3 regions of the Nocardia canadensis genome follow, and region 3 is predicted to be linked to each of the others. Evidence: riboswitches for the same ligand, from Rfam matches in the RefSeq annotation. Region 3 holds a riboswitch; each other region holds the start of a gene.
What was found. A riboswitch is a leader RNA that binds a small molecule or an ion and turns the genes downstream of it on or off. The one in region 3 is predicted to bind S-adenosylmethionine.
Positions count from the first base shown of each region.

Region 1 (3,985 bases), 690 kb from region 3:
ACAGCTTCTCGGCCTGGTGCTCGAGGTAGCTCTGCACCGCGTAGCGCCCGCCCGTCCACGGATCCTCGTCGCCCTGGGGACGATTGGTGAAGCGGTGGTCGAGCTCGCCTTCGGTGCGGTAGGTCAGGTGCGCGATGCGCCGGGCCAGGCCCATGCCGGTCATCGGCGCGCGGCCGGTGCCGTGGTAATCGCCGCCCTGCCAGTCGGGGTCGGCCGTGATCACGGCCATCTGGGTGGTCTGGGTGCCGATCTGGTCGGCGGTGGCGCGGGCGCCGACGGCCAGCACCAGCGCGGCCGCCGACCGCCCCGGCTGTCCGACGATCCACTCCAGTACCCGCATGCCACCCATCGATCCACCGACGACGGCGGCCAGCCGCTCGATCCCGAACAGATCGAGCAGCTGCGCCTCGGCGGTGACCTGGTCGCGGATGGTCAGGTCGGGAAACCGCGAACCCCACGGCGCGCCGTCGGGCGCGAGCGAGGACGGCCCGGTGCTGCCCTTGCAGCCGCCGAGCACGTTGGTCGCGATGACACACCACTCGTCGGTGTCGATCGGCGCGCCGGGGCCGACCATGCCCTCCCACCAGCCGGGCTGGGCATTGTCGGCGCTGGCGATGACGTGGGAGTCACCGGTCAGGGCGTGTTCGACGAGCACCACATTGTCGAGTGCGGGCGAGAGCTCGCCCCAGCGCTGCACCGCCAGCCGCACATCGGGGACCACGGCGCCGTTCTCCAGCGCGACGTCCCCGATGGCGACCACGCCGAGTCGCCCGTCCGGCGGTGGCAGCAGGGCCACACCGGTTGCGGGACGGGCGATCGGCGATTCGGTGCTCACAGTCACGTGTTCGCCGCCGCGAAACCGGCGCGCAGATCCGCCAGGATGTCGTCGATGCCCTCGATGCCCACGGCGAGCCGGACCAGCCCCGGGGTCACGCCGGAGGCCAGCTGCTCCTCGGGCGTCAACTGCGAGTGCGTGGTCGACGCCGGGTGGATCACGAGAGAACGCACATCACCGATGTTAGCGACATGGCTGTGGAGGCTGAGCGCGTCCACGAACTTCTTGCCCGCGTCGACGCCGCCGCGCAGCTCGAACGCGACGATCGCGCCCGCGCCCTTGGGGGCCAGCTGCTTGGCCCGCGCGTACCACGGCGAGGACTCGAGACCGGCGTAGTGCACGGCCTCGACGCCCGGCTGCTCGGCAACGAACTTCGCCACGGCCTCGGCGTTGGCGACGTGCCGCTCGACCCGCAGGCTCAGCGTCTCGATGCCCTGGGCGATGAGGAACGCGTTGAACGGCGACACCGCCGCGCCCAGGTCGCGCAGCAGCTGCACGCGCGCCTTGAGCGCGAAGGCGGGCGCGCCCAGGTCGGCGAAGACCGCGCCGTGGTAGCTGGGGTCGGGCTCGGTGAAGCCGGGGAAGCGGGCGTTGCCGTCGGCATCGCGCACGGTCCAGTCGAAGGTGCCGCCGTCGACGATCACGCCGGCCACCGCCGCACCGTGCCCGCCGAGGTACTTCGTCGCCGAGTGCACGACGATGTCGGCGCCGTGGGCCAGCGGCTGGATCAGGTACGGGGTCGCGACGGTGTTGTCGACGATCAGCGGGATGCCCGCCTTGTGCGCGATCTCGGCGATGCCGGGGATGTCGAACACGGCACTGCTCGGGTTGGCGATGGTCTCGCCGTAGAACGCCTTGGTGTTGGGCCGGATGGCGGCCTGCCACTGCGCCAGGTCGTCGGGATCCTCGACGAAGGAGACCTCGATGCCGAGCTTGGGCAGCGAGTAGTGGAACAGGTTGTACGTGCCGCCGTAGAGGTGCGGGCTGGACACGATGTGGTCGCCCGCGTTGGCCAGGTTCAGGATCGCGAAGGTCTCGGCGGCCTGGCCCGAGGCCAGCAGCAGCGCCGCGACGCCACCCTCGAGCGCGGCGACGCGCTGCTCGACGGCGTCCTGGGTGGGGTTCATGATCCGGGTGTAGATGTTGCCCGGCTCGGCGAGACCGAACAGCGCGGCGGCGTGATCGGTGTCGCGGAAGGTGTAGGAGGTGGTCTGGTAGATCGGCAGCGCCCGCGCGTTGGTGGCCGCGTCGGGGGACTGGCCCGCGTGGATCTGCTTGGTCTCGAAGGACCAGTTCTCGGGCAGGGCAGAGTCGGTCATGAAAAGCTCCAGGGTTGTTCGCCGGTGTTTCGCGTCAGATGGGTTGGATCGACGGACAACAACACATGGGGGCCTCCTGCGATGCGCGCTTGCTCCCGGCCTTCGGGAGCCCGGTCATCACCCGGAGCACCCCACCGCAGCTGGAGGGTTGCCGACCAGCGAGCCGGGGCTTGGCACTGGTACTCATGACCTTGCCGACATGTTAACCGGCGATTGCGCCCGCGCGGAAACTTCCCCCGGTTTCATGCCGTGGATCACTCCGCCGCCGGTGTGCCGACCGCTGGCGTGTCGGGGTCCGGCTGGGCGCCGCAGATGCGCCGAAGCTCGTGGTAGGCGCGCAGAACGGCGTCGCGGGTGACCAGCGCGGCGGCCTCGGGGGTCGAGCTGAGCAACGCGTCCTCGACCGAGACGAGCGAGAGGTGGCACAGCATCTGCCAGGTGCCTGCCACCAGCCGGACCGAGAAGTCGTCCGGGGTCGTCGACATCCGCTCGGCCAGTCGCGCGCAGACCGCGATGTTCTTCTTCTCGGCGTACTCGAGTGCCCGCGCGTTCACGGCCTGGCTGGCGCGCATGATCCGCTGCATCTGCAGGAACTGACGCAGGAACCGCACGCCGTCGGCATCGGCCTCGGTGTCGATGACCTGCAGGTAGGCGCCACACAGCGCCTGTAGCTCGTTGTCGGTGCGCGGTTGCTCGCCCAGCGCGACGGCGACGGCGAGCCCGAAGTCGTCGATCGGGGCGAGCACGATGTCTTCCTTCATCGGGAAGTACCGGTTCACCGTGCGGGGGGAGACGTCGGCGCCCGCGGCGATCTGCTCGACGGTGGTCGCGTCGAAGCCCTGTGAGTCGCACAGGTTCAGCCCGATCTCCACGATCGCCGCCTTGGTCTGCAGCTTCTTGCGTTCGCGCAGGCCGGTCGGCGCGCGATCGGGCCCGGTAGGGGCTGCGGGTTCGGTCGTCCGGTCCGCGCTGATCGGAGTGGTCGAGTCCAGCATTCCTCCAGATTACCGTCCCACCCGATTCGTCTGTCCTCGCACGTCAAATGTCGCAGTCAGACATTTTGCTCTTGACGCCAATTGTCTCGCGGTGTCAGGATTGAGCGCGAGCCTTCGAGTGACTAGGAGTCCGCGGTGACCGGCACCGAAATAGATGCGAAACCTACTGAGGTACAACAGAGTTCGACACGCTGGTGGGCGCTCGCCGTGCTCGCCTCCGCGCAGTTGATGGTGATCCTCGACGCCACCGTCGTGACGATCGCGCTCCCGTTCGCCCAGAAAGACCTCGGCATCAGCGAGGGCGACAAACAGTGGGCGCTCACCGCCTACACGCTGATCTTCGGCGGCCTGCTGCTGCTCGGCGGCCGGATGGCCGACTACCTCGGCCGCAGGCGGATCTTCCTGATCGGCCTGGTCGGCTTCGCCGCCGCATCGGCCCTGGCCGGACTCGCCCAGGACGGCTTGCAGCTGTTCCTCGGGCGCGGCTTGCAGGGCGCGTTCGCCGCGCTGCTCGCGCCCTCGGCGCTGTCGCTGCTGTCGGTGACGTTCACCGACGTGAAGGAACGGGCCCGCGCGTTCGCGGTATTCGCCGGCATCTCGGCCGGTGGCGTCGCGTTCGGGCTGATCGTGGGCGGCGCGCTCACCGAGTACGTGTCGTGGCGCTGGACGCTGCTGATGAACACCCCGGTCGCGATCGTCGCGCTGCTCGGCGCGCTGGCGGTCATCGTGCGCGATGTGCCCGCGCCGCGCCTGGGCGGCTACGACCTGCCCGGCGCCGTCACGGTGACGGCGGGCCTGGTGGCGATCGTGTACGGATTCAGCCGGGCCGCCGAGGA
Region 1 is NZ_JAVCWB010000002.1:908,589-912,573, forward strand. It holds gene metX (homoserine O-acetyltransferase MetX) at 1-841, opposite strand, end outside; gene Q7X29_RS07365 (bifunctional o-acetylhomoserine/o-acetylserine sulfhydrylase) at 838-2,154, opposite strand; SAM riboswitch class IV at 2,235-2,345, opposite strand; gene Q7X29_RS07370 (TetR family transcriptional regulator) at 2,409-3,149, opposite strand; gene Q7X29_RS07375 (MFS transporter) at 3,357-3,985, shown strand, end outside.
Region 1: linked by a shared signal. The riboswitch ahead of Q7X29_RS07365 (bifunctional o-acetylhomoserine/o-acetylserine sulfhydrylase) and the one ahead of Q7X29_RS04285 (aminotransferase class V-fold PLP-dependent enzyme) in region 3 are both predicted to bind S-adenosylmethionine.

Region 2 (3,985 bases), on a different contig from region 3:
AGCCCGGCGAGCACCGGCACGAGGACTCGTGCCAGTGCCGCCGGCTTCCGCTCACCGGTGAGTCCCTCGACGGCCGCGCAGTACTCGCGCGCGGCTCGGACGAACGTCTCGACCTCCGGCGGCTTCGCACTCATCCGGTAAGGATGGTCGGCTCGCCGAACCTCGGCAAGTCCCCTCAGACGCCGCGCACCCGCGTCGACGCGAAGGCCGCCGCCGCGCCACCGACGCCGAGCGCGGCGATGGCGAGCGCGACCGCGGCGAAGCCCGCGTGGGCGACCAGGCTGGCCACCTGGGGGCCCGCGCTGGCTCCGAGGAACAGGGCGAAGGTGTAGAGCGCGGTGGCCGCGCCCCTGGCCGCGCCCGCGTGCGCCGCGATCGCCTGGACCGCGGCGGGCGCTGCGATCGCGACCGCCGCCACGAACGCGAACAGCCACGTGCCGACCCAGAGCCCACCCAGCGGCACGGCGGTGAGCGCGGCCGCGATCCCGGCCGCGCCGAGGGCGGTGATCAGCCGGAGCTCCGGATTGATCGTCGCCAGCCTGCTCGCCAGCAGCGGGATCGCGATCATGGCCGGGATCGCGCTGGCCCGCAGGGCGAGCAGGGCCGTGCTACCGGTGCCGATGCCGTCGGGCGGGGCCAGCTGGATCCCGGTGTAGATGCCGACGAACGACCCGAGCACGGCCAGGCAGCTCAGGTAGAGCAGGGCGAGGCGGGGCGTGCGCAGCAGCGCCGCGAAGGCCACGCCGACCGAGCGTGCCGACGCGCTGCCGCCCGCCCGCTGCCCTGGTTCGAGCACCAGCCGCAAGACGACGGCCGAGACCGCGAACGCCAGCGCGCCCGCCACGAAGACCGCCCGCCAGCCGAACGCGTCGTCGACCAGTTGCGCCACTACCTGCGCGATCACGCCCGCGCCGAGGAACGAACTGGTCAGGCAGGTGAGTGCGAAGACCCGCCGCTGCGGCGCGATCCGCTCGGCGAGGTAGGCGAAGGCCGCCGGTGCGAAGAAGGACGCGGTCAAGCCCTGCGCCACCCTGGCGGCGAGGCCGGCGCCGAGATTCGGCGCGGCTATCACCAGCAGGGTGGACAGGGCGGTCGCCGCCAGGCCCCCGACGATCACCGGGCGGCGCCCCCACTGGTCCGAGAGCGGACCGGTGACCAGGAATCCCGCCCCGTAGGCCAGCCCGAACGCAGTGGTGGTCCAGGTGGCCGCGGCGCGGGAGGTGTCCCACACCGCGGCCAGGTCGCCCAGCACCGGCAACACCACGTAGAGCTGGCCGACGACGAGAATCCCGACGGCACAGACCGTCGCGACGGTCCGGCCGGTCGGCGCCCACCCCCGATCGGTCGACTCAGTAGTCGCCGGCGAGCTCACGCGCACGTTCCTGAGCCGCGTCGAAGCCGACCTGGGGGTCTTCGGTGAGTACGGTCGGGGCGAAGCGGATCTCGGCCACGTCCTTCACCCCGACGAACCGCAGCCAGTCCTGCACGAACGGGGTGGCGAAGTCGTTGCCGAACTGGATCGGCACCCCCGGCTGGTGCACGCCGCTGGTGTAGACGGTGACGGCGCGCTTGCCCTCGAGCAGGCCGCTGTAGCCCACCTCGGGATCGAAGGCGAACGCCCAGCCGGGCTGGGTGACGATGTCGACGTACTGCTTGAGGATGTAGGGCACGCCGTGGTTCCAGATCGGGATGTTGAGGACGTAGAGGTCGGCCGCGGCGAACCGGTCGAACACGGTGCGCGCCTGCTCCCAGGCGGCGACCTGTTCGGGCGTCTGCTCCGAGCCGGTGAAGACGGCCAGTTTGGCGGCGGCCGCGTGGGTGCCGAAGTCGGGCAGGCCCGCGTCGAACAGGTCGAGGGTGTCGACGCGCAGGCCGGAATCCCGCGCGGCGAGGGCTTCGATGAAAGTCTGTGCGATAGCGCGGGATTGGCTGAATTCGCCGCGGGCGGAAGCGTTGATGTGCAGCAGAGTGGTCATGGGAATAGCAGTACCGAGCCGGGTGAACGTCGACAATGATTTGTCGCAGGCTGCGCTGATCGGTCACCGATTTCGGCCGGCACTTTTTGTCTCGAGCTGATCGCAAATCGGTCGTGCGCCGATCGCCGCAGCTAGGGCCGTATCCGACTGTCCCGGAACGGCATCAGTGGTGGTCATGAATCGCCGGACGCCGCGTGACCTGCTGCTACATTTCCTCCCACGGTCACGAGTATCAGCACTTTCGAGCCCCGGCTCGCTGATCGGCAACCCTCGCTCGGCGGTGGGGTGCCCCGGGTGACGACCAGGTGCTCTCGACAGGGAGAGCGCAAGCGCCGAAGGGTTCTTTCGTGCGTTCGGCATGTTCGAAGGAAAAATCAGCAATGAGCAAGTTCTCGATCGGCTCGCGCCGTCGTGTCAAGATTGTCGCCGGTGCGCTGGCGGCGGTGACGGTGGCCGCCGCGGTGGTCGGTTGCAGTGATTCCGGTAGCGGCGAATCCGCCGATGGACCGGTATATTTCGGTGTCTCGGGGCCCCGGACCGGTCCGTCGGCCGAGTACGGGCGCCTGTGGCAACAGGGCTTCGAGCTGGCTCTGGACGAGATCAACGCCGCGGGCGGTATCAACGGCCGCAAGGTCGAATTGAAGTGGGAGGACTCGCAGTCCGATCCCAAGCAGACCGTGCCCATCGCCACCAAGTTCGTCGACGACAAGTCGATCATCGCCGAGCTGGGCGACTTCTCCTCGCCTGCCTCGATCGCGGCGTCGCCGATCTACAACCGCGGCAAGCTCGTCCAGTACGGCTTCACCAACTCCGCGGTCGACTTCACCAAGGCGGGCGACTACTCGTGGAGCCCGTCGATCACCCTCGACGTGTTCCAGGAGCGCAATGCCGAGTGGGTGTCGAAGAAAGCCAAGAAGGTTTCGGTGGTCTACCTCGAAACCGACTGGGGTAAGCAGGCTTTCCAGTTCTTCGAGAAATTCGCCGCGCAGAAGGGCGTGGAGATCGTCTACTCCTCGCCCATCCTGCCCGACTCCACCGATGTGAAGCCGATACTGATCAAGGGCCGCGAGGCCAACCCTGACGCGGTGGTGCACCTGGGCTACGGCCCCGACGGCGCGCTGGTGGTCAAGCAGCTGCGTGATGTGGGCTTCACCGGCCAGTTCTTCGGTGGCCAGAACACCCCGCAGTTCATCTCGCTGGCCGGCGCGGCCGCCGAGGGCGACATCGTCAACGGAATCTTCAGCCCCGCCGACCCGGACCCGAAGGTGCAGGACTTCGTCACCAAGTTCCGCAAGAAGTTCAACACCGATCCGGGTGACTTCAACGTCTACGCCTACGACGCGCTGCACGTGGTGGCGCAAGCGGCCGAGAAGGGCGGCGCGACCCGCGAGGGCATCCTCGACGGTCTCCGGACCGAAACGCAGTTCACCGGAATCGGCCTCGGCACCTTCGCCTTCGACCAGGAAACGCGACGCCCGAAGGGCGTGACCCCGCGTGAGCTGGTGCTGAAGGAAGGCAAGTTCGTGCCGACCGGCAACCGCTGATGTTCGACACGCTGATCGCCGGTGTGGTCCACGGCAACGCGTACGCGCTGCTCGCCGTGGGCATCACCCTCATCTTCGGTGTCACCAATGTCATCAACTTCGCGCACGGCGCGGTGTTCGCGCTCGGGTCGATCCTGGGCTGGTGGTTCATCGCCGAGCAGGGCCTTCCGCTCTGGCTGACCATCGTGCTGGTGCTCGCGATCACCGCCGCCGTCGGTGTGCTCATCGATGTGCTGGCGGTGCATCCGCTGCGCAAGGCGCCCGCCATCGCGGCACTGCTGGCGACGGTCGCAGCCGGGTTGATCATCGAGAACCTGACCCAGATCGTCTTCGGGCCGGACACCCGTCCGTTCCCACAGGTGCTGCCCACCAACAACTTCCAGCTCGGTGGGGTCCGCTTCGGCACCTCCGATCTGGTGATGTTCGCGATCACCCTGGTGGTGATGGCCGGGCTGGCCGGGTTCC
Region 2 is NZ_JAVCWB010000010.1:1,955,014-1,958,998, reverse strand. It holds gene Q7X29_RS32255 (DUF5063 domain-containing protein) at 1-134, opposite strand, end outside; gene Q7X29_RS32250 (MFS transporter) at 176-1,372, opposite strand; gene Q7X29_RS32245 (FMN-dependent NADH-azoreductase) at 1,350-1,976, opposite strand; SAM riboswitch class IV at 2,198-2,314, shown strand; gene Q7X29_RS32240 (ABC transporter substrate-binding protein) at 2,357-3,520, shown strand; gene Q7X29_RS32235 (ABC transporter permease) at 3,520-3,985, shown strand, end outside.
Region 2: linked by a shared signal. The riboswitch ahead of Q7X29_RS32240 (ABC transporter substrate-binding protein) and the one ahead of Q7X29_RS04285 (aminotransferase class V-fold PLP-dependent enzyme) in region 3 are both predicted to bind S-adenosylmethionine.

Region 3 (3,985 bases):
CCCACCCTGTTCATCGGGTTGTGGCAGGTCGTGTTCGCGTTCCGCGTGCTCACCGAAGACAAGGCCGGCGCGATCGGCGCACAGCGCGACGACCGGGCGATGGGTGCGGTCGCGCCGCAGGCGTAGTTTGGGGCGGTGGGTGATGCGCGACGTATTCCGGCCGAACTGGTCGTCCCCGATGATCTGAGCGGGATCACCGCTGAGCAGTATCGGGCCTCGATGCGGCACTATCCGGCCGGCGTCACCGTGGTGACGATCGGAGCGGACTCGGGCCCCGTCGGCTTCACGGCGACGTCCTTCGCCTCACTGTCGCTGGAACCGCCGCTGGTGTCGTTCAACATCGCCCATACGTCTTCGAGCATCGAGGCCCTGCGCGCGGCCGACTCGGTCGTCATCCACTTCCTCGGCGAACACCAGCACCACCTGGCCCACCGTTTCTCCCGTACCGCCGCCGACCGCTTCACCGACCGCTCCCTGTGGACCACCCTCGACACCGGCGAACCGGTCCTGCACGGCACCCCCATCTGGCTCCGCGCCACCCTCCACCAACTCATCGACATCGGCGACCACACCCTCGCCGTAGGCCTGGTCACCCGAGTCCACGACGACACCAGGGAATCCCCGTCCGCCGCCCCCCTCCTCTACTACAACGGCAGATACCACCGCCCCACCGCCCTCGACACCTGACAACGCCGCTGCGCGAGCCGGGGCGCCGATCGGCAGGTCAGCCCCTGTCGCAAGCGATACCGTCACCGTCGGCGTCCAAGCCGGATCTGTAGCCGGGCTCGCCACGGTGGAGCGGCGCCGCGCCCGCGGCGCGCGCGGCAGCGCAGTTCTTGTAGGGATCACCGGGGCACATTCCCGATGGGGACAGAGCGGTGCGGCCGGACACGCACGTCCGACCGCACCGTGGCGGCTCAGCCGATGAGGCAGGGGGCGGCGCCGGTGAGGGCGGCGCCGGAGAGGGGGCGGGTTTCGGGAGTGGGGTTCCAGAGGCCGTCGGTGGCGGCGTAGGTCCAGGTGGGGCCGGATTCGACGAGGGTGGCGACGGCGGTGATCAAGCGGTCCACGTCGTCGGCGGTGGTGCCGAGGCCGATGCTGGCGCGCAGGGCGGCGTCGAGGCCGAGGGCCGCGAGGAGGGGGTGGGCGCAGAAGCGGCCGTCGCGGACACCGATGGCGTGTTCAGCGGAGAGGTAGGCGGCGACCTCACCGGGGGCATAGCCGGCCACGGTGAAGGCGACGATGCCGACACAGTCCGGGCTGTCGGACCAGATGCGGATCAGCTCGACGCCCGGGATCGCACCCAGCCCGTCGCGCAACCGGTCGGCCAGGAACCGCTCGTGGGCGACGAGCTCCTCCGGATCGATCGCGGCGAGCGCGTCGCAGGCGGCGGCGATGGCGGCCGCGCCGAGCACATTCGGCGAACCGGCCTCGTGCCGCTGCGGCGCCGCGGCCCAGTCGACCTGCGCCACACCGACTTCGCGCACCGCGCCACCACCGGCCAGGTGCGGCTCGCCGGCGTCGAGCCAGTCCCGCCGACCGACCAGCACACCGGCGCCGAACGGCGCGTACAGCTTGTGCCCGGAGAAGGCGAGGTAGTCGACGCCGGTCTCGCGCAGGGAGATCCGGCGATGCGGCGCCAGCTGCGCCGCGTCGACGAGAATCCGCGCGCCGCACAGGTGGGCGATGGTCGCCAGCCGCTCCAGCGGCAGCACCTCACCGGTGACGTTGGAGGCGCCGGTCACCGCGAGCAAAGCGGCGGGCTTGCTGCACAATTCGGCGACGACCCGGCGAATCGTCTCCTCGACGGTATCGGCGGCCCGCACGACCCGGCGCCCGTGCGCGGTCCACGGCAGGAAGTTCGCGTGGTGCTCGATATCGAGCACCACGGTCTCGCCGGGCACGCAGCCGGCCAGCAGGTTCAGCGAATCGGTGGTGTTGCGGGTGAACACGACGACCTGGTCGTCGGCGGCGTCGAGGAACCGGGCGACCGCGCCACGGGACGCCTCGTAGCACTCGGTGGAGATCCGCGAGGCGTATCCGGCGCCGCGATGCACGCTGGCGTAGTACGGCAGCAGCTTGGAAATCCGGTCGGTGACCTGCTGCAAGGCCGGTGCGCTCGCGGCGTAGTCGAAGTTGGCGTAGTCCTTGGTCCCGCCCTGCACGAGCGGAACCCGCAGGTCCGCACCGGAGACGGTGGCCAGGGCACAGGTGGGGTCGATTACTGCGGTCATGACGAAATCCCGTCGGCTCAGGGACTCGTTCCCGAAAAGGGTGCTGCGAGTCCGCGCTTGCCGCGCCCACTGCGGACGGCGGCCTGGTCGTCACCCGGAGCACCCCACCGCGGAGGAGGGTTGCCGACCAGCTAGCCGGGGCTTGTCGCTGGTACTCGTGACCTGTTTCGAGAGTGGCAGACGATCCGGCGAGCTGTCAACCACCCACGATCGGCCCGTCGGAACCGGTGGCACCCGCCGCGCTCGCGACGGCGACGACCCGCCCCACCGACCCGCGCCGTGACCGGTTCCGACATCCGAAAGGTAATCCTCACGGCCACAAAGGAATCGGACATCCCGGCCGAGACCCGATTGCCGCCGGATTGCCACCCGCCCGCGAATCGCCCAACAATCTGCCTCATCCATGATGGATGACCCAAATGATTGAGTTCCCCCACTATCTGTTAGGGTTGCCGATCATGTCCACGAACTCGAACCCCGTCCGCGGCCTGCCGCGCTATCCGGTGTACGCGCTCGGACGGCTCACCAAGGCACTGCACGCCGAGATCGACGTCCCGCTGCGCGATCACTGGGTGCTCACCTTCATCGAGGAGAACGCCGACCTGACGCAGAAGAAGGTCGGCGACGCCCTCGGCATCGACCGCAGCGAAGTCGTCCGGCTGATCGACGCGCTGGAACGCGCCGGCCTGGTCGAACGCACCCGCGACGGCAAGGACCGCCGCAAATACCGGCTGCGGATCACCGACGCCGGGCGCAAGCAGTGCAAGCGCACCGACCGCCTCATCGCCGACGCCACCGCGCGCGTGCTGGAGCGGCTCGATCCCGAGGAACAGCGCACCCTGCACCGGCTGACGCTGACCGCGCTCGGCGAATCACCGGATTCGCCGTCGTGATCGGCGCCGGCGGCACGCCTCGCGCTGCCGTCCGGCCACACCTTCTCCGAGTACCGTTGGCATCTGGTGACCATCCCGTTTGCCCTCCGGTAACCCGCCCGTGAAACAACAAACACCACCGATGGGGGTCGACCGATGAGAGGTGGACTGAGCGCCATGCTCGAGCCACGCACTGAGGACCCGGCGAGCCGGTTGCGTGATCCACTCCTGCGCGCCGATCTGGCCGCGCCGCCGCGCACCCTGGTAGACATCCTGACCAGCACCGCCCTGGCCCACCCCGACGCACCGGCGATCGACGACGGCACCGTCGTGCTCAGCTACATGGAGCTGATCGCCGCGATCGAGGCCAGGATGACCGAGCTGACCGCCGCGGGGGTGCGCCCCGGCGACCGGGTCGGCGTGCGGATGCCCTCGGGCAGCGCCGCGCTGTACGTCACGATCCTGGCCGTCCTCTACTGCGGCGCCGCCTACGTTCCCGTCGACGCCGACGACCCGGAGGAGCGGGCCCGGCTGGTCTTCGGCGAGGCCAGGGTGAGCGCGCTGGCCACGGCCGCGGGCATCGAGTCGGCCACCGCCGCCGCGGGCCGCACGCCCGCCTCGGACTGGAACACCCTGCCGACTCCCGCCGACGACGCCTGGATCATCTTCACCTCCGGCTCGACCGGCACCCCGAAGGGCGTCGCGGTCACCCACCGCAATGCCGCCGCCTTCGTCGACGCCGAGGCCCGACTGTTCCTGCAGCGCGCCCCGATCGGCCCCGGCGACCGGGTGCTGGCCGGGCTGTCGGTCGCCTTCGACGCCTCCTGCGAGGAGATGTGGCTGGCCTGGCGCCACGGCGCCTGCCTGGTCCCCGCCCCG
Region 3 is NZ_JAVCWB010000002.1:223,127-227,111, reverse strand. It holds gene Q7X29_RS04300 (DUF998 domain-containing protein) at 1-126, shown strand, start outside; gene Q7X29_RS04295 (flavin reductase family protein) at 220-687, shown strand; gene Q7X29_RS04290 (excalibur calcium-binding domain-containing protein) at 725-859, opposite strand; gene Q7X29_RS04285 (aminotransferase class V-fold PLP-dependent enzyme) at 918-2,234, opposite strand; SAM riboswitch class IV at 2,283-2,397, opposite strand; gene Q7X29_RS04280 (MarR family winged helix-turn-helix transcriptional regulator) at 2,693-3,127, shown strand; gene Q7X29_RS04275 (Pls/PosA family non-ribosomal peptide synthetase) at 3,284-3,985, shown strand, end outside.